DNA from 4 places in the Myxococcus sp. AB025B genome. Region 4 is predicted to be linked to each of the others. Evidence: riboswitches for the same ligand, from Rfam matches in the RefSeq annotation. Region 4 holds a riboswitch; each other region holds the start of a gene.
What was found. Region 4 has a riboswitch for cobalamin ahead of FL311_RS09240 (aspartate aminotransferase family protein). Riboswitches for the same ligand answer to the same signal wherever they lie in the genome.
Positions count from the first base shown of each region.

Region 1: another riboswitch for cobalamin. It lies ahead of FL311_RS31110 (TonB-dependent receptor); the one in region 4 lies ahead of FL311_RS09240 (aspartate aminotransferase family protein).
Region 2: another riboswitch for cobalamin. It lies ahead of FL311_RS31540 (acyl-CoA thioesterase); the one in region 4 lies ahead of FL311_RS09240 (aspartate aminotransferase family protein).
Region 3: another riboswitch for cobalamin. It lies ahead of FL311_RS32955 (hypothetical protein); the one in region 4 lies ahead of FL311_RS09240 (aspartate aminotransferase family protein).

Region 1 is NZ_SRLW01000239.1:87-7,919, forward strand. It holds partial or broken gene FL311_RS31110 (TonB-dependent receptor) at 1-837, opposite strand, end outside; cobalamin riboswitch at 896-1,143, opposite strand; gene FL311_RS31115 (FHA domain-containing protein) at 1,153-1,674, opposite strand; gene FL311_RS31120 (hypothetical protein) at 1,751-3,010, opposite strand; gene FL311_RS31125 (tol-pal system YbgF family protein) at 3,007-3,885, opposite strand; gene FL311_RS31130 (RNA polymerase sigma factor) at 3,882-4,478, opposite strand; gene FL311_RS31135 (hypothetical protein) at 4,523-5,623, opposite strand; gene FL311_RS31140 (dipeptidase) at 5,785-7,038, opposite strand; gene FL311_RS31145 (hypothetical protein) at 7,307-7,833, shown strand, end outside.
Region 2 is NZ_SRLW01000244.1:6,228-14,060, forward strand. It holds gene FL311_RS31520 (serine/threonine-protein kinase) at 1-1,607, opposite strand, end outside; gene FL311_RS31525 (6-phosphofructokinase) at 1,640-2,737, opposite strand; gene FL311_RS31530 (hypothetical protein) at 2,879-3,361, opposite strand; gene FL311_RS31535 (hypothetical protein) at 3,549-4,220, shown strand; gene FL311_RS31540 (acyl-CoA thioesterase) at 4,386-4,805, opposite strand; cobalamin riboswitch at 4,931-5,170, opposite strand; gene FL311_RS31545 (S1C family serine protease) at 5,290-6,630, shown strand; gene FL311_RS31550 (FHA domain-containing protein) at 6,618-7,586, shown strand; gene FL311_RS31555 (DUF4130 domain-containing protein) at 7,675-7,833, shown strand, end outside.
Region 3 is NZ_SRLW01000267.1:1,861-9,693, forward strand. It holds gene FL311_RS32950 (MXAN_6577-like cysteine-rich protein) at 1-1,124, shown strand, start outside; cobalamin riboswitch at 1,144-1,360, shown strand; gene FL311_RS32955 (hypothetical protein) at 1,545-2,921, shown strand; gene FL311_RS32960 (cell surface protein) at 2,918-3,646, shown strand; gene FL311_RS32965 (ubiquinol-cytochrome c reductase iron-sulfur subunit) at 3,643-4,134, shown strand; gene FL311_RS32970 (FHA domain-containing protein) at 4,286-5,968, shown strand; gene FL311_RS32975 (serine/threonine protein kinase) at 6,052-7,833, shown strand, end outside.
Region 4 is NZ_SRLW01000040.1:28,244-36,076, reverse strand. It holds gene FL311_RS09250 (acetyl ornithine aminotransferase family protein) at 1-492, opposite strand, end outside; gene FL311_RS09245 (aldehyde dehydrogenase family protein) at 514-2,073, opposite strand; gene FL311_RS09240 (aspartate aminotransferase family protein) at 2,070-3,434, opposite strand; cobalamin riboswitch at 3,699-3,913, opposite strand; gene FL311_RS09235 (MDR family MFS transporter) at 4,096-5,889, shown strand; gene FL311_RS09230 (adenylate/guanylate cyclase domain-containing protein) at 5,995-7,221, opposite strand; gene FL311_RS09225 (hypothetical protein) at 7,363-7,833, opposite strand, start outside.

The DNA.
Region 1 (7,833 bases), on a different contig from region 4:
CAGGTCCTGTCGCCCCGCGGACTGGGGGTTCTGTACCGTGCCCGGAATCGCGCGGTCCTCCAGCGACAGCTCGGACAGCACATCCAGCCGCGAGCCACCCGGGAGCCGCCGCCGATACCGCAGCAGCACGCCTCCCCCCTTCGCGTCGTTGCGCGCGCGCGCCTCCGCCGTGACGGGGTTGTCCGGCACCGCGGGCAGCTCATCCAGCTCGTACGCGAAGTCCCCATCCGAGCGCCCCGCGTGCAGCAGCACCAGCGCGTTCCCGTCCAACAGAGGCCCGGTGATGGCCACGTGCCCCAGCGCCGTGTTCCAGCTCCCGTAGACCACCTCTCCACTGGCCCGCACGTGCGACGACGGCGCGCGCGTGACGATGTTCACCGCGCCGCCGAGCCCTCCCGAGCCATAGCGAGCCCCCGCGCCCCCGCGCAGCACCTCCAGTCGCTCCACCAATGCGGCCGGCACCTGCGACAGGTCCGCCATGCCGCCCGCGCCGTTGAGCGGGATTCCATCCAGGAACACCAGCACCCCGTTCGACGCGGCGCCGCGCACCACCAGGCTCTTGCTCTGCCCGTAGCCACCCGAGTCCTGCACCGCCAGCCCCACCGAGCCCACGAGCAGCTCCGCCGTGTCCCGCGCCTCGCCCGCATGCTCGCTCGCGTCGATGACGGTGATGGCGCCCGTGGGGTCGCGGCGCTCGGGGGCGTCGGGAGGCGGCGGCGCCTTGCCTCGCACCACCGTCGCGGGCACGACGACGTCGTCCGTCGCCTGCGCGCGCGCTCCGGAAGGCAGGCTGAGCGCCAGACACACCAGGTGCCCGGCGAGGAAGGTGCGCCGCATGCTCCGCCTTCCGCTCTCTCCATCGAAGAGAGAAGGCCGTCCGCACGTGCCGCCACGCGACACGTCCGCACCCTCGGGCAGGTCTCCTGGCTGATGGACTCCAGCTCCAGGCGCACGACGCGTCTGGCTGGAAGGGGGCTTCCGCCTTCCCCCGGAGCGTCCGCCTGGACACCGCCGGAGTGGCGACAACCGAAGTCCCCGGCCCTGACCTCAGGGCTGCCCATTCACAGTGGCGGGACCGCGCCGGAATCGCACCGGCTTCCCTCTTGAAAGCCCGACATGGGCACCCAAGGGCGCACCCCTTCTAGGAGCTGACTACCAGCGCGTCAAGCGCACCCGGGACGACACGTCGCACGCGCGCGCGTAGGACTCGAAGGCGCTCGCCTGCAGGAACACCACCTGTGCGCTGCCCAGTCGCAGCGACGCCTGGCTGAACAGCGGCGTCGAGCGCCCCGGCACAATCAGCACCCCCTCCACGAAGGTGCCGCCGTGGCTCTCCAGGTCCGTCACGCTCCACACCTCGGTGTGCGGTTCCGGACGGAAGCGCGCGTGCTGCCGCGACACGGTGGGCTCCGGCAGGACGATGTCGCACTCGGGGCTGCGGCCCACCATCACCTCGGGGCCGCGCCCGGGGAAGCGCGGACACAGCTCGAACACCACGGGCTCCATGACCCGCGAGGGAATCGGCACCTTCAGCGTCGGCGGCTCCACCTGCGCCACGGAGCGCGGACGGCTCGGCATGGAGTCCCACACCAGAACGGGCCACCCGACCTCCCGCAGCAGGGCTTCGCGGTCCTCCTGGAGCCGGGACATCAGCGCGGACAGACGGTGGAGCACGACGAGCCCTCCAGGCCGGGAAGGTGTGCACGCAAACCTGTGCACGCCTCCTCGCCCTGTCCACCCCCCCTTTGCGTCACTCCACGGTCCCGCAGGCGCTCGCCAGCGAGAGGATGTCGGAGTCGTAGTGCAGCGCCAGCGTGCCGGACGACTCGATGTGGCGCACGAAGACGGAGCCGAACACCTCCGCGTTGCCGCTGAGCGTCAGCGTGGCGCCGGGCGCGTAGAGGTTTCCCGCGAGCACGCTGCCCGCGGAGATGCCCAGCGTCCCCGTCCCCGCGGCGTACACGCGCACCTTCGCCGGCGCGTCCACGGACCCCAGCAGGAGCTGTCCGGCCACCGTCATGTCGCCGCCCACGAACAAGTCCAGCTCCCCCGGCGGCACCACCTCCACCGAGAGCCGCTCGCCGATGACGACGCTGTCCCGCACGAAGAGCGCGGTGCGCTCGCGCACCACGAGGTTCAGCCGGCCCTGGCCCTCGATGCCCGTCAGGAAGAAGCGCCCGCACGGCAGCTCCAGCGTGCGCTCGCCGGTGAAGCCCTGCAGCGCCGTGGGCTCCAGGTCGATGACGTCGTTGTGGTTCTCGCGGGCGTGGTTGGCGATGAGGCCCTGGATGTCCACCACCGACGCGGTGTCCCCGCACGCGCACGGCGACACCGAGTCCACCGGCTCGCGCAGCACCTCGGCGGCCGTCACCGTGCCGGACATGCTGCGCTCCGCGGGCACCGCCAGCTTGCCCGCCACGCTCAGCGACGCGAGCCCCACGTCGCCGCGCACCCACGCGTCCCCCGTCACCTGAGCGGACACGTTGCCGCTGAGCGGACCGCCGCTGTACAGCCCGCCGCCCACCGACAGGCCGCGCCCCAGCAGGATGCCGTCCGCGCCGCCCGCGCTCAGCCCGCCGCCAATCGTCAGCGTGTCGTTGGCCGCGACGCCGCCGTTCGTCGCCACCGCGCCGCCCTTGCCGCCCGGCACGTACTTGCCCAGCGAGCTCTTGAACGCATCCGTGGTGAGCGACGCGCTGAAGGCCAGCCGCTCGCACGAGCACAGCGCGTAGCGGAAGGCCCGCTCGGCCAGGTGCCCGCTGCACACCTTCGCGCCCGTGAGGCTGTCGCCCACCAGGAGCAGCGGCCCCGTGGACGCGCAGAAGGCGGTGTGGTCATCGGCGGGCTCCTCGCCCTCGCCCGTCGTCGGCCCGCCGTCCGACGAGGCCACCGGCCCCGCGTCGTTGCGAGGCGTCTCGATGAAGGCCACCGGGTCCTTCACCTCGCACGCGCTCCAGGCGCCCACCAGCCCCAGCACGCAGAGGACCTTCGTCACGTTGGCGCGACTCATCGACCTGAGACCTCCTTCAGCCGCTTCCGGGCCGCCACGGCATGGGGCGAATCGGGGTGACGCGCGAGGAAGTCCTCCAACGCGCGCACCTCGCCGTCCCGGTCCCCCAGCGCGCGCAGCGCCTCGGTGACACCGTGGCTCGCCTCTTCTTCCAACAAGCCCCCGGGCCAGCCCTTCAGGGCCTCCTGGTACTGGCGCAGCGCCCCGCGCGCATCGCCCAGGTGCTCCAACCTCAACGCGCCCGAGGCCACGCGCGCGACGTACGCGGACATGCCCTGGGGCTCGGCCCGGATGACGCGCAGGTAGAGCGCCTCGGCCGCCTTCCACTGCCCGGTGGCCCGATGCGCGTTGGCCCGGCGCAGCAGGTCCTCCGGCGCGGGCGCGGCGGACGGCGCGCTCATCCGGGGCTTCACCGGAGCGATGGGCTCCAGAGCGACCGCATCGGGCACCTCCGGAGCCACCCCCTCCGGCCCTGGAGGCACGGACCGCTCTCGCGCGACCTCACCGGGCAGCGACGGCACGCGCGGCTCCGGCGCGAGCACCTCGGGCACGGGCACGACGGGCTCGGCGCGGGACATCATCGGCGCGGAGGGAGCGATGACCGCGGTGTCCTCCGGAGCAGGAGGCTCCTGGCGACGCCAGAGCTGCCAGGTCGCGACCGCCGCGGCGCCGACCACGAGCAGGGCCCCGCCCATCCACCAGTGCGGCCGGTGTCGCCGACGCGGGGGCGGCGACGGCGCGTCCATCGCGGCCAGGAGCGCGGCCTGCACCAGCGCGGCGGACTTCTGCCGCGACAGCCGGCGCGCGGGGCCGGAGCCGTCATCCAACGGCGCGAGCAGCGCGTCCGGCCCGTCCTCATCCACGAGCCGACTCATGCCGCACCTCCCTCCGGAGCGCCACCCGCCTCCGTGGCCAGCGCGCGCAGCGCCGTGCGCCCCAGCCGCAGGCGGCTGCGAATCGTCTCGAAGGGAATCCCCAGCTCGTCCGACACCTCCGGCACGCTCATGCCGAGCACATGGTGCAGCACCATCGCATGCCGCTGCTCGTCGGGGATACGGTCCAGCAACATCACCATGCGACGGCGGTGGACGTACTCGTCCGGCGGCGCGTCCTCGGACGGCACCGCCATCAACTCGGTCGGCTCCTCGCCCCTGCGCGCCTCGGTGCCCCGGGCGCGCCGGAGCCACGCGAAGGTGGTCCTCGCGACCACCCGGTCCGCCCACGAGTGGAACGGCCCCTCTCCCCGGTACGAGGGCAGCCCCCGGAGCAGCGCGATGAGCGCCTCCTGGGCGATGTCCTCCACGTCCCCGTCGCCGTGCACCAGGTAGCGCACCAGGTTGCGCACCCGGGGCAGGAGCTCCAGCAGCAGGGACTCGGCGGCCTCCTTGCGCCCCTGGATGGCCGCCTGGATGCGCGGGTCCACTCCAGGTCTTGCCCTGCCGATGGCTTCCGGACCCGTGCTCGTCATCGACCCCATGGAGGGAGGCCGAGGCGAAAACGGGTCATCACCGCTCATGGCAGCAGCACCAGCGCCAGGGACGCCCTGGGCCGGATGGCCCAGCCCTGATTGCGCGGCACGAAGTTTCCGTTCTCGGAGTAACCCAGCTCCGGCCGCCCCACCGCCGCGTCGGCGGCCACGGACAGCTCCACGGCGAGCAGCCGCGAGAAGCTCCACCGCAGGGACGTGTCGGGCCCCACCAGCAGCGCGGGGATGAAGCGCGGCTTGGCGGCCTGGATGCCCGGGAAGTACGACTCCGTGCTGCGGCCGAAGAGCAGCAGGCCCGCCCCCGCGCCCAGGCCCCAGCGCAGGGTGCCCGTCTCCAGCAGCGGGAAGTCCAGCCACAGCCCGCCCGAGTACTGCTCCAGCTTCACGTCGGTGCGCCCATCCGGGAGCATGCGCGCCAGGCTCAGCGAGAGCAGCAGCCGCAGCCGCGCCGAGGGGAACTCCCACCCGGAGCCAATCAGGAACCCCTGCTGGCCGGAGTCCGTGTACCCATCCAGCGCGGCGAGTCCGCCCACCATCACCTGCCACCGCAGGGAGCGCGCGTCCTTCGAGGCCGGCGGATAGGTCCACAGCTCCGGGGGCACGACGACGGGGCCGGGCTCGGGTTCGAGCACGGGCACGGGGGGCGCGGCGGCCTCCACCACCTCGCCCAGGGGCGTGCCCGCCTCCACCGCGCGCAGGGCGGAGCGCACCACGAGCGCCACGGCCTCGGCGCCCGCGGACCACTCGAGCGCGCCGGGTTGTCCCTCCAGCTTCGCGGTGCGGACGAAGAGGTGCCGGCTGCCGGGCTCGGCGAAGTGGACGCGCAGCTCGGAGCCGGAGCGCTGGAACCAGAGCACGGCGCGGGCCTGGTGCGCGTCCGCGAGCGCGACGGCGGAGCGCCACTGGGCCTGGGGCGGGCCCTCCAGCGAAGGTCCCGGCATGGCGCGCAGCTCCACGGGCAGGTCACTGCTCTGTCCGCGCACGCGCTCGAGCAGGGCGCCGTCCTCCGCGGAGGCGATGCGCGCCACGGCCAGCCATGCGCCGCCGCCGTCCTCCGCGCGAGCCTCCACGCCCAGGCACAGGGCGGCGACGAGCCCCAGCCGAATCAACACGACGCCCGATGCCATGAACACGGAGGCTAGCTTTCGCGTGTGGCCGAAGGAAGCCCCCGGGTTCCCCGGACCCGCTGCACAGCAGGTGCATCGGAAAAGACGCGTTGCGCCTGCAATCCCGGGCGGACAGGCGTCACGTTCCCTCGTGCCGCCGCCTGCCCTCGCGGGGCCTGGAATCAGCGCCGGACGCTGGGGGGTGAGCGCAGCTCGCGGCTGACGGCCTCCGCATCGCGGAAGACCCGTAGGAGGTTGCCGCCCAGGATCTTGTGCAGCTGCTCCCGCGTGTAGCCCCGGGCGAGCAGCGCCTCGGTGATTCGCGGCAGGTCCGCGACCGAGTCGAGTCCCTCGGGCGCGGAGTTGATGCCGTCGAAGTCCGAGCCCAGGCCCACGTGGTCCACGCCGGCCACCTTCGCGATGTGGTCGATGTGGTCGATGACGGCCTTGAGCGGAGGACGCGGCACCTTGGCGGCCCACTCCCAGCCGGCCTGGGACTGGGCGCGAAAGCGCGTGACGGAGTCTGAGTCCTGGTGCTTCGCCTCCACCGCGGCCAGGGCGGCGGCGCGCTCCGCCGACATGGCGGCGTAGGCCTTGCGGTAGTCGTCGTCGACGAAGGCGGAGAAGAAGTTCACCATGACGACGCCGCGGTTGGCGGCGACGGCCTTGAGCATCTCGTCCGTCATGTTGCGCGGGTGGTCCGTGAGCGCGCGAGCGGACGAGTGCGAGGCAATCACCGGCGCGCGCGTCACCTTCAGCGTGTCGAAGAAGGTCTTGTCGGACACGTGCGAGACGTCCACGAGCATGCCCAGCCGGTTCATCTCCCGCACCACGTCGCGGCCGAAGTCGGTGAGGCCGTCGTGGTGCTTCACGGTGGTGTCGGTGAGGTCGCCGGACGAGTCGGCCCACTCGTTCGTGTTGGACCAGGTGAGCGTCATGTAGCGCACGCCCAGGCGGTAGAAGTCGCGCAGCACGCCCAGGTCATTCTGGATGGCGTGGCCGCCCTCGACGCCCAGCAGCGTGGCCAGCCTCTTCTGCTTGCCGGAGCGCGCGGCGACGATGTCCTTGGACGACAGCGCGAGCACCATCTGGTCGGGGTGCTGCTCCACCGCGTTGTGCACCGAGTCGATGATGCGCAGCGCCTGGTGGGTGTAGCGGCCGGCGTACTCCTTGGGCTCCACCCAGATGGAGAAGAAGGCCGCGCCCAGGTTGCCCTCCCGCGCGCGCGTCAGGTCCAGGTGCCCCTGGCCATTGGGCGGCTTGGAGCCCACGTCGAAGCCCTCGTTGAGCATGCGCAGGGGCGTGTCCACGTGGGTGTCGATGATGAGCGCCGACTCGTGGATGGCGCGGGCCTTGGCGGAGACGGGCGCGGGCGCCGCGGCGAGCGACGGGGTGGTTCCCAGGACGACCAGGGCGGCGAGGACAGAGCGGTTCACGCAAGGCACCTCGGGACGACGGGACGGTGCGGGCACTCTTTCATGGAGCCCGGATGGGTTGAAGCCGCGTCTGCCCAGGACGAACCTGCGTCCAGGCGCGACGCACGCCCCCCCGGCACGGTGAGCCAGGGGCCACATCCCCGCGTCCTTCCGAGTGAAGTCCACCCTGGCGCGACGCATGCAGAACCTCCGGCCAGGTCCCGCCGGACGCCGCGCGTCCCCCGATGCGCACCCGGGCTCGTCCGATGGGGAACCAAGGAGCCGGTCGATGGTGTGGCAAGTCGAGGCAGCTCAAGAAGCGGGCAGCGTCCGCATCACCTACGACCTCGAGTGGCTGCACCAGGTCATGCTCGCGTCCGCGAACTCGATGGTGCCCTTCACGAGGTTCTCGATGGGCGCGAACCTGGGGACGCGGTCCTATCCCCGCTCGTACAGCCCGGGCTTCGTGCTGGGCCGGGGCAAGCCGCTCGACACCTCGTCGAAGGGAGGCGGACGTCAGCCGCTCAGCAACGAGGGCGGCATGTACGCGCTGCTCTCCCTGTTCGAGGAGGGTTGCGCTGGGCTGGCCGTGCCGCTCAGCGACATCGCCATCCTGTCCAAGCGGGCGGTGTGCCAGGCGGTGCTCGCCGGCTTCGTGCGGAAGGGCAAGAGCTTCCACGTCGAGGGGGGCACGCGGCTCGAGATGGAGCGAGGCCCGGGCTGGCAGATTCACGGCTATCCGATGCTGTGCATCCTCGGAAACGAGGCGCAGGCCTTCCCCTCGAAGCTGAACAACCAGGGCCAGTGGCGAATCAT
Region 2 (7,833 bases), on a different contig from region 4:
GGCCGCACGAGGATGGTGGCGAAGACCTTCTTCGACCCCGGCTGCCGTCCGGCGACGCGCTCCTCACCAGGGCCTCCCGCCGCGCGCGCATCGTCCGCGGCGCGAGGTGCACCGCCCACCGCGCGCGGACCGCCCGTGCGCGGGGAGGGCCCGCCCGGGACCAGGGACAGCGCGTCGGCGCGGGGGCCCGGCGCCTCGGTGGGCGAGCTCTTCGACGCCATGCCGCGCGAGCCCTCGCTCCGGGGCGACGGCGTGCGTGTGCCTGGACCCTCGGGGGCTCGCGGCAGCGCGCCGGGGGCCACGCCGGTGTCCGTGGGCGCGGCGGGCCCAGCCCCGGTCGGGTCGGTGGAGGAGGGCGCCGTCGCCTCGGGGCCGCTCGGCTCGCGGCCTCCGGACGTCATGGACGGGGGCGTGGAGGGCGTGCTCGCCTCGGGCGGATGGAACGCGGCGTCGGCGGGCGCGTGGTACAGCTTGTAGCCGCCGAGGCTCACGGCCGTGAGGGACGCGAGCCCCACCGCGAGCCGGATGCCACGCCGTCGCCACTTCCGCGCGCGCTGCGCCCGCTGGATGCCCTTGAGCAGCCCCAGCGCCCGCGCGTTCTGCGCGTCCAGCGCCAGCACCTGGTTGAGGCAGCCGAGCGCGCGCGGCGTGCGCTTCTCCGCGAGCAGCCGCTCACCGCGCTCCAGCAGCGACGCGACGATGCGCTGGCGCGCGAGCTTCCGGTACGACGGCGGGTCGGCGAAGAACGACACCAGCTCCTCGCCCACGCGGGCGAAGCCCAGGCCCGCAAGGTAGTCCGCGAGCGCGTCGCGCAGCTTGCCAGCGTCCGGGTAACGCTGGTTCGGGTCCCTCTGGAGACAGCGGGCGCAGATGTCCGCCAGCTCATCCGACAGACACGGGACGCGGCGGCGCGGGTCCTCGTAGTCGCCGTCGAGGATGCGCTTGAGCGTGGCCGTGGTGTTGGGCGCGGAGAAGGGCAGCCGGCCCGTCATGGCCGCGTAGAACATGATGCCCACGCTGAAGACGTCCGCCTCGGGGCCGGCCTCCAGGCCCTCGATGATCTCGGGGGACATGTGCGCGGGCGAGCCCACGAGCGTGCCCGTCACCGTCATCCGCTCCTCGATGTCGAGCAGCCGCGCGATGCCGAAGTCCATGAGCTTGAGGATGCCGTCCTCGCGCACCATGACGTTCTCGGGCTTCAGGTCGCGATGGATGACGCCCGCCTCGTGCGCATGCGTGAGCGCCGCGGCCAGCTCGTGGATGACCATGGCCGCCAGCTCCGGCGGATCCATGGGCCCCTCGTCGAGCACCGCCTTGAGCGTCTGGCCGCGGATGTACTCGGTGACGATGAACGCGTCCTGCGCGTCCGCGGCGGAGAAGTCGAACACCTCCAGGATGTTGGGGTGGTGCAGCTTGGCCACCGCGCGGGCCTCGCGCGCGAGCCTCCGCCGCGACTCGTCCTTGCCCGCCAGGTGGGGGTGCAGCACCTTCACGGCCACTTCACGGTCCAGGGCGGTGTCGAGCCCCTTGTACACGACGCTCATGCCCCCCGAGCCGAGCTGCTCGAGGATGCGATAGCGACCGATATGGCGGCCGACGAGCGTCATGACGTGTGCGGCGAAAGTGCCTTCCCCCTCCCTCAGTCCCCGAAGCTGATGCCCATGCTCTTCGCGAAGCGCACCAGCTCGCCGGAAGGGTCCACCCGGCGCTCCTTGCGCGACTCGCTCAGCGGTACCGCGACAATCTCTCCGGCGCGCAGGGCCACCATGTGGTCCCACTGTCCATCGCGCACCAGGTCCAGCACCTTGCAACCATAGCGCGTGGCGAGCACGCGGTCCGCCGCGCTCGGGCTCCCGCCACGCTGCAGGTGGCCCAGCACGTTGACGCGAATCTCCGCGTCCAGGTGCTGCGCCAGGAGGTCCGCGCACACCTTGCCGGAGCCGCCCAGCCGCACCACGCCCCGTCCGGGCACGTCCTCGGCCTTGTCCAGCACGGCCAGCGTGCCGCCCACGGGGAAGGCGCCCTCGGAGATGGCGATGATGGAGAAGCTGCGGCGGCGCGTGGCCCTGCGGCGCAGCTTCTCCACGATGGACTCCACCCGGTAGGGAATCTCCGGGATGAGGATGACGTCCGCTCCGCCAGCAAGCCCGCTCTCGAGCGTGAGGAAGCCCGCGTGCCGGCCCATGATCTCCACCAGCATCACCCGGTCATGCGCCTCCGCCGTGGAGTGCAGCCGATCCAACGCCTCCGTCACGATGAGGCGCGCGGTGTCGAAGCCGAACGTCTGGTCCGTCCCGCTCAAGTCGTTGTCGATGGTCTTCGGACAGCCCACCACCTTGAGGCCCTTCTCACTGAGCCGGTGGCCGATGGACAGCGTGCCGTCGCCGCCCACCGCGATGACGCCGTCGAGCTTCAGCGCCTCGCAGCGGCGCAGCACGGCGTCGGACACATCGCGCTCCACCCAACGTTCACCCTCCCTGAAGGCGTAGATGAACGGGTTGGCGCGGTTGGACGTGCCCAGGATGGTGCCGCCCTTGGGGAGGATGCCGCGCGTGTCCTCCTCGGTGAGGGGACGCGTCAGGTCGGGCTCCACCAGGCCCATGTAGCCGTTCTCGATGCCGACGAACTCGTGGCCGAACTCGTGCGTCCCCCGCTTGACGAGGCCACGGATGAGCGCGTTGAGCCCGGGGCAGTCTCCGCCACCGGTGAGGACTCCGAGTCTCAGTGAACGGGCCATAGGGGTCGGACGCGGGTGTCAGAGGCAGGGGTGCCCACCATGACAGCGACGTCGGACCTGATGATAGGAGGCCCCCGCGCCGGGGTGCAACGCGCGAATCACCTCACGGATCGGATTTCCGAGTGGAAACGCGAGCTTCCATCAGTCCCGCTTGAGGCGGCGACGAGAGGCGACGCGGTCCAGCAGGGCCTGCAGGCGGGGCTGGGGCGCCTTGGGCAGCGCCTTGTCTGTCGGAGATTGTAGGGGCATCTCCTTCGCCATCCGGTAGACCTCGATCAGCCGCTCCTTGAAGAGCTCGTTGTCGGGGCGCTCCTGGACGGCGCGGCGGTAGGCGGCGGCTGCTCCCACGTAGTCCCCCAGGGCGAACAGGCGCTCACCCTCCTGGGCGGGTGAGGAGGGGCCGAGCGGGAGCTCCGGCTCCTCGGGCGGTCGGGAGGCCTCCAGCTTCTGGAGCTCCAGGGGTTGGAGGGACTCGCGGAGGTTGGCGAGCTTGTCGGCGAGCGCGCCGTCGTCCGGGAAGGCCAGGAGGAGCGCCTCATAGAGGTCGAGCGCCTCGACCAGCTCTCCACGGCGCAGCGCTCGGTCGGCGCGAGCCTCCATCTCCACCCGGGCTGCAGGATTCATCTCGGCGCGAGGTTACCCGTGCCCGACGGGGATGTCACAACGAAGGCGCGCCGGGCGCTGACTTCGCGGTGTGCCGGGCCGGCGGGCTCCGCGCCCGTGAAGCCGTGTCTTCTGGGTATCCATGGGTTCATGCGGCCCGGCACGCGAGTGGCCGCGTCCGGGGCACAGGGGACCTATGCTGCGCGGCGTGAGTCTCTCGTGGGTGGCAGGAGGGTGGTTGTTGTTGTCGGGCGCGCTCGGCACCGAGCTGCGTCGCGACGGCTACGTGCTGCGTCCGCCCGAGGGGTTCCACATGGTGCGGTGGGAGCCGTACACGGGCTCGGTGGCGGGGGCGGTGACGTTGGACGCGGAGACGCCGAGGGCCTTGTCCGCGGCGCTCGCGGATGGCGAGGGCCCGGAGGCGGCGACGATGTTGGTGTCGGTGGTGGAGCGCGGCTTCTCCGCGAGCCCCTCCGAGCGCGACGACTTCGCGTCGGCGGTGATGCAGCACTTCCAGCGGGAGCTGGGGGTGGTGTTGTCGCCGGAGCGGGTGGACCGGATTGGAGGCGATGCGCCGCGCGTGGAGGTGCTGGGGACGCTGCGGGACGCGGGGCAGACGCGCACGGTGCTGGTGGCGGGGCTCGCGTCGGAGGGGCGGCACGCGGTGGTGGTGGTGAGCGCGCCCGCGGTGCGCTGGGAGGTGCTGGCGCCGAGCGTCCGGGCCTCCCTGGAGACGTTCCGACTGGAGCCGACGACGACGCCCGGCGTGGTGCCCCGGCGCTTGCTGGGCGCGCTCGCGGGGGCGCTGGCCGGTGCGCTGGTGGCGTCCTACGCGGCGTGGCGCCGGGGGCGCGCGGGGCGGAGGGCCTCCGAGGCGTGACCGCCACGCGGCTCGCGCCCGGGTGAGTCCACTGGAGGGTGCCGCGAGCGGGCCGCTTCGGAGACGAGGCGAATCCACGCGTGCCTCGCGTGATGCCACCTCGTGAAGATCGCGCCAGAGCCCGAGGAGCCGGCTCCGGCGCGCATTGCGTCTCAGTGCTTCACGTCACTGCGCACCCGGCTCGGGCAAGAGCGGGGGCACGGCGGTGGGCTTGCGGTGCTCATCCAGCGCCACGAGCACGAAGCGCCCGCGCGTGCACAGCTCCCGCGCGCCCGTGAGCAGGTCCTCGGCGAACATCTCCACGTCCACGGTGACGGAGGTGCGGCCCGTCGCCGTCACACGGCTGACCAGCTCGACGAGCTGCCCCTGCTGCACGGGCATGTGGAAGTCCACGCGCTCGCTGGACGCGGTGACGACGGTGCGGCGCGTGTAGCGGCTGGCGGTGATGAACGCGGACATGTCCATCCACCTCAGGGCCTGACCTCCGAAGAGGGTGCCGTAGTGGTTGGTCTGATCCGGGAACACCATGTCCACCATCCGCGTCTCGGTGGCGGAGGAGGGGCGGGACGGCTGCATGTGACTCATGGACGGACTCCTGGCCCACGGGCCTCCCCGGACATGAAGACCTCCGAGGGCGGCGGTGGGCCGCGATGGATGGCCTGACCTTCCCGCGAAGGTCGGGGGCGAAGCGCCACCCGGGGCGCTGTCCGCGTCCCAGATGGGCTCGAGGCAGGTTTTCGGGCTCCGTGGGCCTTCCCACCACCCGCCCCTCATCGCGGCGCGTGCTGGCGTCCTAGGCGCCGTCCCTTCCCAGCCCTCGCCTGCCGAGGACCAGTGTGTTCGACGGCGTTCGTTCCCACTGACCGCTGCGGGGCAGCTCCGGATTCACACCGGATTCCCTTGCTAAACCTCGTGGACCCCCACGAGGCACCTCGGGCGGGGCGGACCCTACCCGCTGCCCGGCGCGCCGCCAACAGGGCAGGTGGGTCGACGAGCGCACCGGAGGCCTCATGCCCCCGCCACTCGGTACCCCCGCGCGCGCGGCGCTGGGATAGCGTGCGCGGCATCCATGTTCGTCTTCCTCCTCGTCGCCGTGCTGGGGCAGGCGCCGGCCGTCGCCCCATCGGAACCGGGCGCGCCCTCCGCCGTCCGAAGCCAACCCGACGTCGTGCCCGCTCCCGCGCCCGAGCCGCCTCCGGCCGTGCTGCCCCCGGCCACCCACGAGCTCTTCCAGCGCATCCAGAACCGCGTCGCCCAGGTGCGCATCATCGAGCGCCGCTCGGGCACGCGCTCGTCCATCGGCTCCGCCTTCTTCGTCTCGGGCGACGGGTACGCCATCACCAACTACCACGTGGTCTCCGACGTGGTGCTCCACCCGGAGGACTACACCGCGCAGCTCGTGCTGCGCACCGGCGGGGAGCCCGTGCCCGCGCGCCTGGTGGACGTGGACGTGGTGCACGACCTGGCCGTCATCCGCATGGACGAGCCGGTGAAGGACTTCTTCGTCCTGGAGGACCGCGAGCCGCCCCAGGGCGCGCGCCTGTTCGCCATGGGCAACCCCCATGACCTGGGCACCACCATCGTCGAGGGCACGTACAACGGCTTCATCCAGGACTCGCTCTACGAGCGCCTGCACTTCAGCGGCGCCATCAACCCGGGCATGAGCGGCGGCCCGACGCTGACGGGGCAGGGCACGGTGGTGGGCGTCAACGTGGCCACCATGGGCAACCAGCTGGGCTTCCTGGTGCCGGTGCACCGCGCGAGGACGCTGCTCGGCCGGGCGCTGAAGATGGCGCCGGACGCGACGCCCGCGCTGCTGGAGACGGTGCGCGCGCAGCTCATCGAGAACCAGCAGCGGCTCACCGAGCAGATGCTCGCGGCCTCGCTGCCGAAGCAGACCCTGGGCAGCTACCACGTCCCGGGGCGGTGGATTCCCTTCCTCAAGTGCTGGGGTGACACGCCGCACGACCCGGAGGTGCCGTACACCGTGACGAACTACCAGTGCTCGTCCGAGGAGGACATCTACCTGTCCTCGCGGCACCGCACCGGCGTGGTGGCCTTCCTGCATCAGCAGGCCTCCAGTCAGGAGCTGGGCGCGCTGCGCTTCTCCGCGCTCTACACCGCGCTGTTCTCGCAGGACCCCGACACGGTGGAGGCCTCGCGCGAGGACGTCACCAACTTCCGGTGCAAATCCGAGTTCGTGGACGTGGGCGGGCTGCCCGTGCGCGCGGCCATGTGCCTGCGCGCGTACAAGCGCTTCCCGGGGCTCTATGACCTGGTGCTACGCGCCGCCGCGCTCAACGCCAGCACCAGCGGGGTGGACACCAGCCTCACGCTGGGCGGCTTCACGGCGGACAACGCGCGCAAGCTGGCGCGCCGCTACCTGGAGGGGCTGTCGTGGACGAAGTGATCTTCCTGGAGGTGTTGGAGGGTGACTCCGTCCACACGCGTCACCGGCTGGAGCGCTTCCCGGCCACGGTGGGCCGCGCGTACTCGAACGACGTCATCCTGGATGACCCGAAGGTCTCCGCCGAGCACCTGCGCATCGACCGCCGCGAGGACGGCGCGCTCGTGCTGCGCGACGTCGGCAGCGACAACGGCACCTGGCGCGTGCAGCCCTGGACGCAGCTGGCGGAGCTGGAGCTGGCGCCCGACACCCGCGTGGCGGTGGGGGACACGGTGCTGCGCTTCCGGGCCCGCAACCACGCGGTGGCGCCCACGGTGGTGAGCACCGTGTCCGGCGAGCCCCGCGAGCGCGTGTTCGAGCACCCGCGCGCCTTCCCCGTGGCGATGCTGTCCCTGCTGCTGTTCAGCGCGCTGGCGTCCTACCTGGGTAACTACGCGCGCACGGACTGGGGCGAGCTCACGGTGGCCCTGGTGATGCCCCTGACGCTCACGCTCCTGTGGGCCGGAGGCTGGGCGGTGGCCAGCCGCATCTCCCGTCGCCACTTCCACTACCGCGCGCACGCGACCATCGGCGCGCTGGTGCTCCTGGGCGCCGTGGCGCTGCCGCTGCTGGTGGCCGCGCTGGGCTTCAGCCTGGGCCTGGGCGCGAGCCTCTCCTGGGTGTACCACGCGACGTTCCTGCTCCTCATGGGCTGGGGGCTCTTCTGGCACCTGCGTTATGTGGCGCGGTGGGAGCCGGCGCGGCTGGTGCGGGTGCTCGTCGTGGTGACGCTGGCCTTCGGCGCCGTGTCGCGGGCGAATGATTTGCTGGGCAACGAGCCCTTCAGCACGTCGCTGGACTTCTCCCGCACGCTGCTGCCGCCCGTCTTCCGGGTGGCCCGCGCCCAGCCCGTGGAGTCCTTCTTCGAGGACCTGGACGGGCTCCAGGAGCAGGTGGACGCGCTCGCCAAGGAGGAGTAGCGCTCGGCGACGTCCCGGGTGGGATGGTGGTGTCAGACCTGGAAGGTAGCCTGCGTCGCTCGGGGGGTTGAGCGACCAGGAGGTCCAGGTGCGAGTGAGCGTGGCGCCGGAGCTGTCGTCGTTCCGGGAGGTGGCGCGTGGGTTGTTGGTGCGCGGCATGCCTCCGGACCGGGTGGAGTTCGAACAGGGGCAGGAGGCGTGGACGCAGTGGGTGGACCCGCTCCTGTCCGGCGGTGGCGCCCGGTCG
Region 3 (7,833 bases), on a different contig from region 4:
CCGCGTGCTTCACCAACGGGCAGCTCGTGGGCCTCCAGGCCGGGACGGACCAGCTCGGACCTCGCCGTGAGTTCGGCGCGGGCATCCAGGCGCTCGCGTCCTGGGATGGCTTCGTGCTCGGCGCGGACATGACCAACGGCAAGCTGCTCCAGGCCCCCGGCGGCAACCTGGGCGCGCTCGTCGAGGAGGACTCTCTGGGCGTCGTGTCCGGCTCCCCCAATGACATCCTCGTGGACCCGCCCCACGTGTACGTCATCGACTCGGTCAACAACACGCTCCAGGTGCTCCGCCGTGACGGCCCGTCCCACGGCAACGGCCTGGGCCTGCGCACCGTGGGGCAGTTGAACCTCGGCCCGAACACCAGCCCGCAGGCGCTCGCGCGCTTCGGCGACCTGCTCTACATCCCGCTCTTCGGCACCGGCAGCTCCAACTTCCAGCACGGCAACGCCGTGGCGCGCGTGGACATCTCCGACCCCACGCAGCCGCGCAAGGTGGACACGCTGTCGCTCACCGGCCTCGACCTGAAGCCCTTCGACGGCACGGGCTCCATGCCCCTGCCGTTCTCGGTGACGGCGACGCGCACCCACGTGTACGTGGCGCTCACCAACCTCAACCCCGCCAATGACTACCGCCCCAACGGGCCCGGCATGCTCGCGCGCATCGACCCCGCCACCGGCGCCGTCAGCGCCATCGACCTGGGCAAGGAGCGCTGCCTCAACGCGGGCTACGTGGAAGCCGTTGGTGACCAGCTCGTGGTCGCCTGCATCGGTGAGGCCATCTACGACACGGCCAACGGCTACCTCGCCACGTCCGTGCGCTCCACGGGGCTGGTGCTGGTGAAGAACGATGTCCCCGTGGCCTCCTACGCGCTGAATCCCGGCTGTCAGCCCGGCGCACCGGGTTGCATGCTGTCGGTGGCCAGCCGCTTCGCCGTGTCCCGGGGCGCGGTGTACCTGGCGGACACCAACGCGGGCCGCGTCTTCGTCGTGGAGGTCGGTGATGGCACCCTCACCGAGCGCAGGGGCTCCTCCACGCCCACCGCGAAGGGCCCCGCGCTGGAGGCGTGCCCGGTGGACCCTCGACGCCCCGTGTCCAACGCCATCGACGTCACCGCGCTCCATTGACAATGCCTGTCACCCGCCATATCCCGGCCGCGTCCTCGGTGCCGTCGTGCGAACCACGGCGGCTCTAGGGAACCCGGTGCGAATCCGGGACTGCCCCGCAGCGGTGTGCAGGAACGACCGCCGTCATGGAAGCACTGGTCCCTCACGGGACTGGGAAGCGACGGCCACTAGGTGGGCGCCCTCCGGGGCTCCCGCGCCTGCGAGTCCGAAAACCTGCCGTGGACCCGTGCCCCTTGGGCACGGACATCACCGAGGCCTCCGAGGGGAGGCGGCGGAGGCGTCAGCCCATTCACCGCGCACCGTGGGGTGCCCGGGTGCCCGCCTTCGACCGCGTCCTCCTGGAAGCCCACCCGCCCGTGGGGGCGGAGAGGGACGAGGACGCAGATGAAGACGGCTGAATCGAAGCGCGCGAAACCTTGGATGAAGTCCGCATCACTGGCCGTGGCCTCCTTCGCCGTGGCCCTGCTCGGCACCGGCTGCAACCCGGAGTGTGTCGACCCGTTCGACTGCCGCGCCGACAATGGCGAGGCCCCCGCGGGACAGCAGTGGGTCTGCGTCGACGAGCGGTGCGAGACCGAGCCTGCCCCCACCACCCCGACACCCGACGCGGGCACGCCGGATTCGGGCACGCCCGACGCGGGTCAGCCGGACTCGGGGACTCCGGATGCCGGCCAGCCCGACGCGGGTCAGCCCGACTCGGGGACTCCCGACTCGGGCACGCCCGACGCGGGTGAGCCGGATGCAGGTGCGCCGGACGCGGGTGAGCCGGATGCCGGCCCCGTGGTGGTCGACTGCGCGACGGTGCCGCTGGACCCGAAGCTGGGCACGCTCGTGCTCCAGCCGGGCTTCGTCGCCGCCGAGTCCGTGGCGCTGTCGCCGGACATCCTCGCGCTCGGCGCCTCTCCGGGCCCCACGTATGCGTTCTACGGCATCCAGGGACGGGGCAAGGACGCCGCGCTGTACTCGCTGGGCACCTGGCCCGACCTCCTGCCGGGCACCACGAAGCTCTTCGACATCATCACCCCCGCGGACCGCGAGGGCGGCGCCACGGTGTACCCGAACGGCTACGTCATCAACGACGGCCTGCGCGTCTTCACCGGCTACACGCTGGGCGCCACGGGCTCGCCGGGCAACGTCGCCGCGTATGACCTGGCCACGCCGGCCAACTCGAGCTTCGTCGTCGCGCCCAAGAACTTCTCCGCGGCGGCCTTCACGTCCGGGGAGCTGAGCGCGGTGCTCGTCAACGGCGGTGGTCTGGGCTCGGCCTCCGACCTGGCTGTCTATGGCCTCGTGACGTCCACGGACCCCATGGGCACGGTGCGCGCGGTCAACTTCCCGCAGGGTGACGTGGTGGGCAGCGGCTTCACCGCCGTGACGGACACGGGCGTCGCCGCGCTGGGCTACTTCGACCAGAACTTCGTCAACGTCCTCCACGGCGTGGCGCCCACGACGCTCGCCACCGCCATCACCAGCGGCACGCCGCTGGACCTGGGCACCCAGGCGAAGGTCGACGTGGGCAGCGACTTCAACGACGTCGCGGCCTTCGGCGGTGGCGTGGTGCTCAACCGCGGCGCCTACGCTCCCCCGGACTACGACTTCGTCGCCACCGACGTGTCCCGCTACGCGCTGTCCGTCGGCGCGAATGACGCCGTGACGGTGGGCGCGCGCGTGCCCGTGCTCACCTACGTCAACCAGTGCACCACGGTGCGGATGCTCAAGGCGCTCGGCTCCGACGTGCTCGTCGGCGTGGCTGACCGCAACGGCCGGCGCCTGGTGCGCCTCCAGGTGGCGCCGTGAGCGCGCGCGCCTCCTCGTGGTTCGGTCGCGGCGCCGTGCTTGCCCTGGCGCTGAGCCTGTCCGCGTGCGGTGGGGACGAGGCTCCCGTCACGGACGACGACGCGGGGCCCGGTGACTCGGGCACGGACGCGAGCCCCTCGCGGCCCGCGGACCCGTACGCCGACGAGGTGGTCGAGTACCTGCCCGGCCCCGGCGCGGGCTTCGGACAGGACCGCTTCCCGTCCATCGTGCTGGGCGCGCCGGTGGGCGCGGGGCTGGACAGCGGCTCGCTGGATGTCCTCTCGCTGGGGCAGGGCGGCTCCATCACCCTGCGCTTCACGGACATCGCGGTGGTGGATGGGCCGGGCGTGGACCTGCTCGTCTTCGAGAACGGCTTCCTCATCGCCGGAGGCCCGCGCGCCTTCACCGAGCGGGGCCGCGTCTCGGTGAGCGACGACGGTGTGCAGTGGCACGAGTTCCCCTGCGCCCCCTCGGACGCGACGAACAACTACCCGGGCTGCGCGGGCGTGCGTCCCGTGACGGCCAACCCCGCCGCGGGCATCAGCGCCACGGACCCCGCCGTGGCCGGCGGTGACGGGTTCGACCTGGCCACCGTGGGCCTCGCCCGGGCGCGCTACGTGCGCATCGTCGACGCGGGCACCAACGGCTCGGCGGGCACCTCCGCGGGGTTCGACCTGGACGCCGTCGCCGTGGTCAACGGCGTGTCGCTGACCGCCGCGCCATGACGGACCTGGACCGCCGCGCCGCGCTCCTCACGTTGGCCCGGGGCGGCTGTGCCCTGGCCACGCTGGGCGCGGGGTGCGGCGGCGACTGGCGGGAGGCCATCGTCCTGGACCCACCGCCCGAGGGTGCCTCCTGCTCCGACCTCCCCCAGCCCGGCACCGCCGCCGACGGCTGGGTGGAGGTGCGGCTCGAAGCGCATCCGGGCCTTGCTTCCCCCGGAGGCCACGCCCGGGTGCACGCGCCCGAGGCCCTGCTGGACGTGCTGCTCGTCCACACGACGCCCGGGTGCTTCGTGGCGCTGTGGCGCATCTGCACGCACGGCGACTGCGGCGTGGACTGGCGGCCCGGGGAGGGCGTGGTGGAGTGCCCCTGTCATGGCTCGCGCTTCGCCCTGGACGGCGCCGTCCTCCAGGGCCCGGCCCGGCGCCCGCTGGCGGCGTTCACCGCGGTGCGGCAAGGCGCGTCCGTCTTCATCCACCGGCCGCGCTGAGCCCCGCACCCGAGGGGACGTCCCGGCGCACTGTCAGTCCTGACCCGGCGACGGGCCTTCGCGCCGGGAGTCCGGGTCAGCCCCGTCCCCCTCCGGGGCACAGGTCTCCCTCTCTTACGTTGAGAGAGAGTCGTGTAATGTCGGGGATTCGATGTGGCAGATCATCATCAACGGGCCCGGCTACTTCGACACGTCCTATGACTTGCCCGAGGGCGTGACGAGCCTGGGCCGCGCCGACGAGAACGACATCGTGCTGGGTGGAGACCTGGTCTCGCGCCGGCACGCGCGCCTCTACGTGGAGGCGGACATCCTGCGCATCGAGGACCTGGGCAGCCGCAACGGCAGCCGCGTCAACGGCGCGCCCCTGCAGGGCTCCCGGCAGCTGTCCCCCGGCGACTCCGTGGCGCTGGGGGAGAACACGCTCGCGGTGCGCCAGCCCAACACCGTGGAGAACGCCGCCACGGAGATGGTGGACCTGGGCGCCGGCGGCGTCGTGCGCTTCGGCCACGGACAGGACGTGGGCCCGTCGGTGCTGCTCGCCAAGAGCGTGCGGGACGCGGACGTGCTGCGCCTGCTCGACAACGTGGGACCGGTGCCCTTCGAGGACTTCAACCAGCAGGCCTCGTTCGTCCCCCCGGCCAGCCCCCGCGTGGCGCAGGAGACGCTGGTGCTGATGTTCCGCACCGCGGAGGCGCTCTCCACCGCCACCACGCTGTCCACCTTCCTGGACCTGACGATGGACCGGCTGCTGGAGCGCACCGACGCCACCACGGCGGTGGTGCTGCTCAAGCACCCCACGGGGGCGCTCGTCCCCGCGGCGGTGCGCCACCGGGGACGGCTGGCCAAGGGCGAGGTGCCGGTGTCCGACGCCATCGTCGACGAGGCGCTGCGCCAGGGCCGCGCGCTCGCGGTGGGCGACGTGCGCGACGACCGCCGCTTCGCCGCGCGCGAGAGCGTCATCCTCTACGGCGTGGCCAGCGTGCTGTGCATCCCCATCGGCTCCGAGGCCCCGTACCAGGGCGTGCTCTACGTCAACACCTCCGCCAAGGGGGACGGGCTGGAGCCCATGCTGGACGCGTGCTCGGCGGTGGCGCACCTGGTGGCCACCGGCGTGCAGAAGTTCTCCCCGCGCGACGGCGGCGCCACCCAGGAGCGACTGCGCCGCTCGCTGGAGCGCTTCCACCCGCCCGACGTCGCCGAGCGCCGCGCCACCGAGGCCCAGCGCCAGGGCGGCAAGCTGCCGGGCCTGGAGGAGCGCACCCTCACCGTGCTGCACGTGGAGCTGGTGGGCTTCCCCGCCCTGGCCTCGCGCATCGGCGGGGCCAAGGCGACCAGCCTGCTGAGCGACTTCCACTCGCGCGCCACCGGCATCGTGTTCAGCTTCGAGGCCACCGTGGAGTCCTTCATCGGTGAGTCCATGCGGGCCCTGTTCGGCGTGCCGTACGTGAAGGGCGAGGACTCCGTGCGGGCGGTGCGGGCGGCCTTGGCCCTGCGCTCGGACTGGGAGCGGGCGATGAGCCGCCGCCCCGTGGACGAGCGCTGCGCGCTCCGGATGGCCCTGCACACCACGCGCGCCCTGGTGGGGATGATCGGCAACGAGGTCCGCCCCGACTACACCGCCGTGGGCGAGGGCATGTCCGTGGCCACCTGGCTGGCGGCGACGGGCAACCCCGGGCAGGTGTTGATTTCCGGTAAGGTGCTGGCGACCGTGGCGGCCCGCTTCGACGTGATGCCCCTGGGGGAGCGGCTGGTGCGCCCCCCCAAGGAGAAGGTGGCCGCCTTCGAGGTCCTCGACGAGGACGTCGGGGTGTTGACCAACCCCGGCCTGCGGTGAAACCCCCTGCGGCAGGTTGACGGGTTGATGGACCAGGGCAAGCCAGGGTTCAATGGGCGCCCGAGTGGTGGACCCCCGCCCCCATGAACGCTCATAACCCCTCCGCCCGGCTGCGCCCGTTCCGGCCCCAGCCCTTTGGCCGGTACACCCTCCTGTCCCATCTGGCGACGGGCGGCATGGGTGAAATCTATCTCGCGAGGCTGGAGGGCGCGCAGGGCTTCGAGAAGCTCTGCGTCATCAAGAAGATCCTCCCGCAGCTCGCCGAGGACAGCGACTTCGTCGAGCGCTTCGTGGGTGAGGCGCGCACGCTCGTCCGCCTGAGCCACGGCTCCATCGCCCAGGTGCTGGACATGGGGCTGCACGAGGGCGAGGCCTACATGGCCCTCGAGCACGTGGACGGCAAGGACCTGCGCAAGGTGGCCGCCCGGGTGGGGGACAGGCAGGTGCCGCTGCCGCTGACGTTCATCCTCTACGTCATGGGCCGGGTGCTGGACGCGCTGGCGTACGCGCACCGCAAGAAGGACGACGACGGGGAGGACCTGAAGCTGGTCCACCGGGACATCTCGCCGCAGAACATCCTCATCTCCTACGAGGGGGAGGTGAAGGTCATCGACTTCGGGCTCGCCAAGAGCCGGCTGTCGGCGGCGAAGACGAATCCGAGCATCATCCTGGGCAAGTTCCTCTACATGTCCCCGGAGCAGGCCCGGCACCAGCCGGTGGACCGGCGCGCGGACCTGTACGCGGTGGGCCTGACGCTCTACGAGCTCATCTGCGGGAAGAACCCCTTCGACGGCATCCACCCCGGCGAGCTGATGTCCGTGGTGGCCAACCCGAAGGTGGCGCCGCTGGACGAGGTGGAGCCGCTCACGCCGCGCTCGGTGACGGCGCTGGTGGCCAAGGCGCTGGAGGTGGACCCGGCGCAGCGCTTCCAGACGGCGGAGGAGTTCCGCGGCCGGCTGCAGGCGTGCCTGATGGAGATCGACCCCAGCGCGGGGCCGGAGAGTGTCAGCCGCTTCATGCGCGAGCTGTTCACCGCGGACTTCCAGTCCGAGCGCCGGCTGCTCGCGAGCCTCAAGGACGTGCCGCGCGGTGGCTACGCTGAGGCGCGCGCCGCGGCTCCGGAGCCCTCGGAGGAGGGGGCCGCGCCGCGTCCGTCGCCGCCCGCGGGGGCGATGTTGCCGGCGAAGACCATCCGCCTGGATGGGCCGGTGGAGGCGCTGTCCTTCCATCCGACGCGGCGCAGTCGCGAGGGTGGACCCGTGGATGACGGGGAGACGCGTCCGGGCATCCCGATGGACGAGTCCACCCGGCCCGCCTTCCCGCTGGAGGCGCTGGAGGAGGAGGCTCGGGTGCGGGCGGCCCGGCTGAATCCGGACACGTCGCCCTCCCTGTCCGTGGAGGTGGCGCCCGAGGTGGTCGCCCGCCCGCCCGCGCCGCCGCCGGCTGTCGCGCCCGCGCCTCGGCCGCCGTCGCAGACGCGCGAGGTCCCGCTCACGACCATGCCCGCGGAGGCGATTCCGCCCGCGCCGCCACCGCCGCCTTCGCGTCCGGACACGCGGCCCACGGAGCTGGAGCTGCTGCCCGTGGGCGCGGTCGTCGGCCCCGCGGACGGGCAGGGGAGCCCCTACGACGCCACCGACCCCCGCGCGGAGCCGCTGCGTCCCTCCAGTGAGGACCCGCGTGGCGCGGCGTCCCGGCCCGCCACGCTCGGCGGTGGGAACCCGCGTCCTCCTCCGCCTCCCGTCACGCCGCCTCCCGCGGCGGTGATGCCCCAGCGGCAGGCGCTCGTGCCTCCTGGCGCGCCGGCACCGGCGTCTCCGGCGCGCTCCGGGGTGATGGTGATGCCCGCTGTCAGCGTGCCTGCC
Region 4 (7,833 bases):
CGACGAGTTGAGCGAGATGGCGCCGTAGGTGCGCCCGTGGAAGCCGCCCTTGAAGGCGACGATGTACTGGCGGCGCGTGTGGTGCCGCGCGAGCTTGATGGCGCCCTCCACCGCCTCCGTGCCGGAGTTGGTGAGGAAGACCTTCTTGGGTCCCATCTCGGGCAGGTAGCCGGCGAGCCTGGCGCAGAGCTTCGAGAAGGCGTCGTAGTAGAAGTCCGTGCCGCAGATGTGCAGGAAGCGGCCCGCGGCCTCCTGGACGGCCTTCACCACGTGCGGATGCGCGTGGCCCGTGGAGGCCACGGCGATGCCCGCCATGAAGTCGAGGAAGCGGTTGCCGTCGACGTCGTGGACCCACGGGCCCTCGCCGCGCTCGACGACGAGCGGGTACTCCTTGATGTACGAGGGCGAGCTGAAGCGCTGGTCCAGCTCGATGATGGCGCGCGCCTTCGGCCCCGGCAGGGCGGTCTTCACTTCGGGATGGAGCATGGTCATGGAGATCTCCTGTCGAGGGCGTCAGCCCATCCGTGTCTGCGCCTGCTCGCGCAGGAATTGAGCGACGTAGTAGGGGCCGCAGCCGCCCTTGCCGGACCCGCCGCTGCCCTTCCAGCCGCAGAAGGACTGCACGCCGGGCCACGCGCCCGTCGTCGCGCCCGTGCGACGGTTGGCGTAGAGGACGCCCGCCTCGGCCTGGGCCATGAACCGCTCCACGTCCTCGGCGTCGCGGCTGAAGATGCCCGCGGTGAGGCCGTAGTCGCAGTCGTTGGCCAGCCGGAGCGCCTCGTCCAACGTCGAGAAGCGCGTCACGCCGACGAAGGGCAGGAACAGCTCGTCGCGCATCAGGCGATGTCCGTGCGACAGCGCCACCACCGTGGGCTCCACGAAGTACCCCTTCGCGAGCGCCGCATCCAGGCGGGGACGTCCTCCTCCCGCAATCACCGCGCCATCCTGGCGGGCCTCGTCCACGGCGCGCTCGAAGCGCTTCACCGCCGCGGCGTTGATGACGGGGCCGGTGAAGACGGACGCGAGCGACGGGTCCCCCACCCGCGCGCCGCGCGCCTTCGCGGCGAGGCCGTCGGTGAACGCGTTGTACAGCGACTCGTGCACGTAGATGCGCGACAGCGCGCTGCACTTCTGACCGGACATGCCGAAGGCGGAGCGGAAGCAGCCCTCGATGGCGGCCTCCAGGTCCGCGTCGCGACAGACGATGGCCGGGTTCTTCCCGCCCAGCTCCAGGAGGCACGGCCGCACGCGGCCCGTGGACATCTGCCGGTGCAGCGCCATGCCCACCGCCTTGCTGCCGGTGAAGGACACGCCGTCGATGCCGGGGTGGCGCACCAGCGCGGCGCCCACCGTCTCGCCCTCGCCGTGCGCGACCTGGAAGACGCCCGGAGGCAGGCCCGCGTCGACGAGCGCCTGGTACAGGCCCTCCGCGCACCAGGGCGTCTCCTCGCTGGGCTTGAGGATGACGCTGTTGCCGCCGAGCAGCGCGCCGCCGCTCATCCCCGCCGCGAGCGCGAGCGGGAAGTTGAACGGCGAGATGACGACGAAGACGCCGTAGGGCCGCAGCACGCTGCGCGTGTCCTCGTTGGGGGACAGCCGCGCCATGGGCCGCGAGTAGCCGTCCGCCTGCTCGAGCTGACCGGCGTAGTAGCGCAAGAGGTCCGCGGACTCCTCCACGTCACCGAGCGACTCGAGCCGGCTCTTGCCCACCTCCAGCGTCATGCGCGCGGACAGCTCCAGGCGCCGCTCGGAGATGAGGTCCGCGGCGCGACGGAGGATGCGCACGCGCTCCTGCCAGGGCGTCGCGCCCCAGCCGCGCTGGGCCTCGCGCGCCACGCGCACCACGCGGTCCACCTCGGCCACGGGGGTGCGGTGCACGGAGACGAGCAGCTCGTCCGGCCGCGCGGGGTTGCGGCTCTGAAGCAGATCTCCGCTCCGGAACGCCTCGCCGCCGAGCCACGACGGCAGCTCTCCGCCCAGCTTCGAGCACACGGCGGTGAGCGCCTCGTCGAACCGCGCGTGCAGCGCGGACAGGTCCGCCTCCAGCACCGAGTAGGTGATGCGGAAACTCATGACGCCTCCTGGAAGAAGTGGTGGATGCCGCGGGCGAGCGTGTCGACCAGCTCGTCGACCTCCGCCTCGGTGATGACCAACGGGGGGCCGACCATGAGCAGGTCCCCGTTCGTCCCGTCCGCGTGGCCCGTGTTGGACCAGAGGACGAGCCCTCGCTCGAACAGCGCCGCGAGCAGCCGCTCGATGACCTTGCGCGCGCGCGGGAAGGGGCGCTTGCTCGCGGTGTCCTCGACCAGCTCGATGCCGGCCATCAGCCCCACGCCCTGCACGGAGCCGACGTGCGGCAGCGCGCCCAGCGCCTCACGCAGCCGGCGCTGGAGGTGCGCGCCCACGCGCTCGGCATGGGCCACCAGGTCGTGCCGCTCGTAGTAGTCGAGCACCGCCAGCCCCGCCGCCGTCATCGCGGGCGCCTGGAGGTAGGTCTGCGCGTGCATGAAGCCGCCCGAGCCCCGCCGCAGCTCCTCCAGGTGCTCCTCGCGGATGAGCAGCGCGCTCAGGGGCGCGTAGCCCCCGCTGATGCCCTTGCCGAGCACCAGCACGTCCGGGGTGAAGTGGAACAGGTCGCTGGCGAAGAAGCGGCCGGTGCGACCGCAGCCGCACATGACCTCGTCGGCGATGGTGAGGATGCCGTACTCGCGGCACACGGCGCTCACCCGCTCGAAGTACCCGGGCGGCGGAGGTGACGCGCCCGCGGACGAGCCGATGACGGGCTCCGCGATGAAGGCGGCGATGGTGTCGGGGCCCTCGCGACGAATCGTCTCCTCGAGCAGCCGCGCGTAGTGCTCGGCGCCGTCCTGCGCGTAGTCCTCCAGCCCGGAGCGGTACGGGTACGGCGCGGGCGTGGTGACGACCTCCGCCAGCAGGGGGCCGAAGAAGGTCTTGTAGTGGGGCCGGCCCGACAGCGAGAGCGCGTACAGCGTGTTGCCGTGGTAGCCGGGCACGCGCGCGATGACCTTGCCGCGCTGGGGCTGGCCTCGCTCCACCCAGAGCTGACGCACGAACTTCACCGCGGCCTCCACCGCCTCGGAGCCCGAGCCGAGGAACGCGGCGCGCGTGAGCCCCTGGGGCGCGAGGGCGCACAGGCGCGCGGCGAGCTCCTCGGTGACGTCGGTGGTGAAGTGGGTGCCGTTGACGTAGGCGACGCGCAGCAGTTGCTCGTGGATGCGGTCCGCCACCTCGCGGTTGCCGTGGCCCACGCTGGCCACGAGCGCTCCGGCGGAGGCGTCGAGGTAGCGCTTGCCGCTCGCGTCGAAGAGGTGGACGCCCTGGCCGTGCGTCACCACGGGGAAGTCGCGCGCGAGGTTGCGCAGCAGCACGTTCCCCTCGGGGTAGCGCACCGTGTGCCTGGCTTCGTCCCGCATCGTCCGTCCTCCACGCAGCGCGGACGACCGGAGGTCGCCCGACAGGGCTCCCGCGCGGAAGAAGGGCAGTCACAATGCGCGCGTGAGCGCACACCAGGCCCCGACTGGAGCCCACGGACCGACCTTCGCCCCCACGGGCGACTGGAGACACGGGGGATGGAGGTCGGAGAAGTCGAGCGCGCGTGAGGGCCCGTCGAGGCACGAGCGCCGCTCGAACCTTCCGGCCGTCCCACGCGGCTCCAGGTCGAAACCGTCCGTGGATTTCTCCCACGGTCGGATGCGGGCAGGTCTTCGGGCTCGTGAGCGCTTCGGCCTTGGGGGCCGGCTTCCTACGACTCGTCGCTTCCCAGCTCCACGAGGGAACCAGTGCGGATGACGAGGCTCGTTCTCACTTACCGCTGCGGGGCAGCCCCGGATTCGAACCGGGTTCCCTTTTAAGCTCGGACCGAGGTCCGGGCACCAACATGGGGCGGTATGTACTGTCCGCCTCTTCGGACTGTCAAGCGAAGCGCCGGTGCGCGCTCGACGCGCGTGGACATGACGGCTGGCGGTGCTCAGGGATGTTCGACGAGCGACCTGCCGTGCATGAGCGCTGGCGCATCCGGTGCGCAGGCGTCACCTTCATGGGTGGCTCTTGCGCGCCGGAGGACGCCCCGAGACCATGGCCCCGTCCGCCACGCCCCCCGCCGCCGCGCCCTTCACGGTCACCCGTGCACAGCGGGTGTTCACGATGTCGGGCGCGCTGCTCGGGCTGCTGCTCGCGGCGCTGGACCAGACCATCGTGGCCACGGCGGGGCCGTCCATCCAGGCGGACCTGGGCATCTCCCCCGCGCTCTATCCGTGGCTGACGACGTCGTACCTGGTCGCGTCGACGATGATGGTGCCCGTGTGGGGGAAGCTGTCGGACCTCTTGGGCCGGCGCGTGGTGCTGGCGGCGGGCATCGTCGTGTTCCTGCTGGGCAGCTTCCTGTGCGGCGTGTCGCGCTCGACGGTGACGCTCATCCTGTATCGCGCGGTGCAGGGGGTGGGCAGCGCGGCGCTCTTCACCGCGTCGCTGTCGGTGGTGGCGGACCTCTATCCGCCGCGCGAGCGAGGCAAGTACCAGGGCCTGTTCGGCGCGATGTTCGGCCTGTCGAGCGTGGTGGGACCGCTGGCGGGAGGCTTCATCACGGACCGGCTGGGCTGGCACTGGGTGTTCTTCATCAACCTGCCGGTGGGCGCGGTGGCGCTCGCGCTCGTGCTCTCGCGCATGCCGGCGCTCAAGCCGCCGGGAGCCTCGCGCGGGAAGCTGGATGTGACGGGCGCGGTGCTGCTGGCGCTGGCGGTGGTGCCGCTCTTGCTCGCGCTCAGCCTGGGGCGTGGCGCGGAGCAGGTGGCGCACGGTGGCGGCTGGGCGTGGAGTTCGTGGCAGGTGCTGGGGTTGTTCGCGCTCGCGGCGGTGGGGACGGGGTTGTTCCTGCGCGAGGAGAGGCGCGCGCGGGAGCCGCTGCTGGACCTGAAGCTGTTCCAGGACCGGACGTTCGCGCTGGGCAACGCGGCGGTGTTCGTCATCGGCGCGGTGTTCCTGTCGGGCGTGGTGTTCCTGCCGCTGTTCATGGTGAACGTGGTGGGGCTGTCGGCCACGCACTCGGGGCTGACGTTGACCCCGCTGACGTTGGGCGTGGTGGCGGGCAACATCCTGAGCGGTCAACTGGTGTCACGCATCGGCCGGTACAAGGGATTGATGCTGGGCTCGCTGGTGGTGTTGATGGTGGGCTTCACGGTGATGGGGTTCACGCTGACGCCCACGTCGACGCAGACGGAGGTCACCGTGAAGATGGTCCTGGTGGGCGTGGGCCTGGGACCGTCGATTCCGCTCTACACACTGGCCATCCAGAACGCGGTGTCACCCCAGCGCATCGGCGTGGCCACGGCGATGGCCACGTTCTTCCGTCAGCTCGGGATGACGCTGGGCGTGGCGCTGCTCGGCGCGGTGTTCGCGACGACGCTGTCGCATCAACTGGGCACCCGCGTGGCGAGCGCCACGGAGGGACTGCCGCCGAAGCTGCGCGCCGAGCTGGCGTCCGCGGTACCCGGTGTCGGAGGCAGCGAGGCGGGCCCCGCGCAGTCGGCCTTCCAGGCGGAGAAGGTGAAGGAGCGCGTGCGCGCGGAGCTGGAGGCCGAGCGGCAGGCCCTTCAGCGCCCGGAGGTACGGGAAGCAGCGTCCTCTGATGCGAACGCACGCGAGCAGCCTGCGGCGGAGTCAGCGGTTTCCGCTGTGGACGCGAAGGAGCAGCGGGCGATGGAGGCGGTCGACCGGACGGCGCTGGCGCTGAAGGAGTCCTTCACGCGGGCGGTGGAGGCGGTGTACCGCTGCGCCATCTTCGTCGCGCTGCTCGCGTTCCTGGTGACCCTGAGGCTGCCTGAGCAACCCCTGCAACGCGGGCGCGCGCGTGCAACGGCGCCCACGGAGTGAGCTCGGCGGCGCGCAACGAGCACGGAGGCGGACCGAGCCGACACTGTGTGAGCACACGGGAGGGGTGTGCCGGGTGTCACCGCCACGGACCGGACAGCGCCGGGCTCACGCGGCGGTGAGCGCGGAGGACTCCGAGTCGAGCGTGTAGATGCGCACGGGGTGGGGCACGCCCTTGACGGGGTGGTGCCCCAGGTCCTTCACGTCGCCACGGTAGTGGGAGACGAAGGACTCGGAGAGGAGCACGGGCTCGTTGAGCCCCGCGCACAGGCCCGCGATGCGGCTGGCCAGGTTCACGGCGGGGCCGATGACGGTGAAGTCGAGCCGGTCCGACGCGCCGATGTTCCCGTACATCACGTCGCCGACGTGGAGCGACGCGCCGAACTCGTAGGTGGGCAGGCCCCTGCGGCGGCGCGAGGCGTTGTCCTGCTCGCTGGCACGCACCGCCTCGTGCACGGTGCGCGCGGCGGCGGCGCAGCGGTCCTCCACGAGGGCGTGGTCGTCGATGCGGAAGATGGCCAGCACGGCGTCGCCCATGAACTTGAGCACCTCCGCGCCGTGCGAGTGGAAGGCGCCGACCATCGTCTCGAAGTAGGCGTTGAGCAGCTCGAGCAATGCGTCACGGGGCAGCGCATCCGACAGCGCGGTGAAGCTGCGCAAGTCGCTCAGGCAGATGACGGCGGAGGTCGTCTCGCCGTCGCCGCGCCGAATCTGTCCCTGGAGGACGCGGCGCCCCGCGTCGCGGCCCAGGTACGTGTCGAGCAGCACGCCCGTCATGTCCTTGCGCGCGAAGACCTCCAGCACCAGTTCCAGGATGGGCTGCAGCTCGTGAAGCAGGGCGCGGTGCGCGTCCGTGAAGCCCCCGGGCTCGGAGGTGGCCCAGGAGACGCCGTGGCGCGAGTCATCACTGAAGCACACCGGCAGCGCGAGGTACTCGGTGAGCCCCTCGGCGCGCAGCTCGGTGAACATGGGGAAGTCGCCGTCCGGGAGCGGCTGCTCCAGGCGGCGGTGGATGACGGGCAGCCCTTCGCGCAGGGCCTTGAAGGGGCTCTTCGAGAACGCGGGCAGGTGCTGGAGACCGTGGGGGTGGACCTCGGCGGTGGCGCCATGTCCGAGGCGCCAGCGGAAGCTCCGGGCGTGCAGGAGCGGGTGCAGCGTGAAGAGGACGATGGAGGCGCGCGACACGGGCACACCGCACGCGGTCAGCCGTTCACACAGGCCCGACAGCAGCGGCACGGGATTGGGCAGACGCCTTGCTTCCACGGCGAGCCAGCCCACCACGGACGAGAAGGCATGGTCGCGCAGGCTTCGCGAGTCTCCGTCATTCACTTTCACGAGGCACCCACCACCCCCCGGCGGGCCGAGCCGGGCCGGGCGCGAAGCAACCATGACGAACCCGGAGCGTCAACGGAGACCTCGGAGAGCGAGCGGGCGGGTGCCTGTCCCCGCCTCCCCTCCCCCGCGTGTGCGTGGACCTCACAGCTCGTCGAACAGGTCGACGACGGCCTGCGCCAACAACTCCTGCTCGTCGGAGGAATGCTGCGACGCGTACGTGAGGACATCCTGAACGCCCGCCGCGTCCCTGCTCCAGAAGAGCGTCTTCAGCCGCGCTCGCAACAGCGCGCCCTCGTCCCCCGCCGAGTCGAGTGCTTCGCGTGTGGACTGCGTCCCCACCAGCTTGACGTAGACGAACATGTCGAAGCTGTCCTTGGACTTCGTGGGCCGCTGCTCGCGCTTGGCGCGCTCCTTCATCGTGAGGAAGCCCACGGCGTCGGGCAGGAGAATCGCCAGGGACTTGCCGCCCACGGGGAGTGACACACGCTGGCTCCGACGCAAGGCGACGCGAGAGTCCAGCAGCGGCGTCATCTGCGTCGGCAACGCCTCGAGCTCGGCATCACCTGGCGCGAAGAGGTCCAGGTCCATGCGCTGGCCACTGGGCAGGTCCTT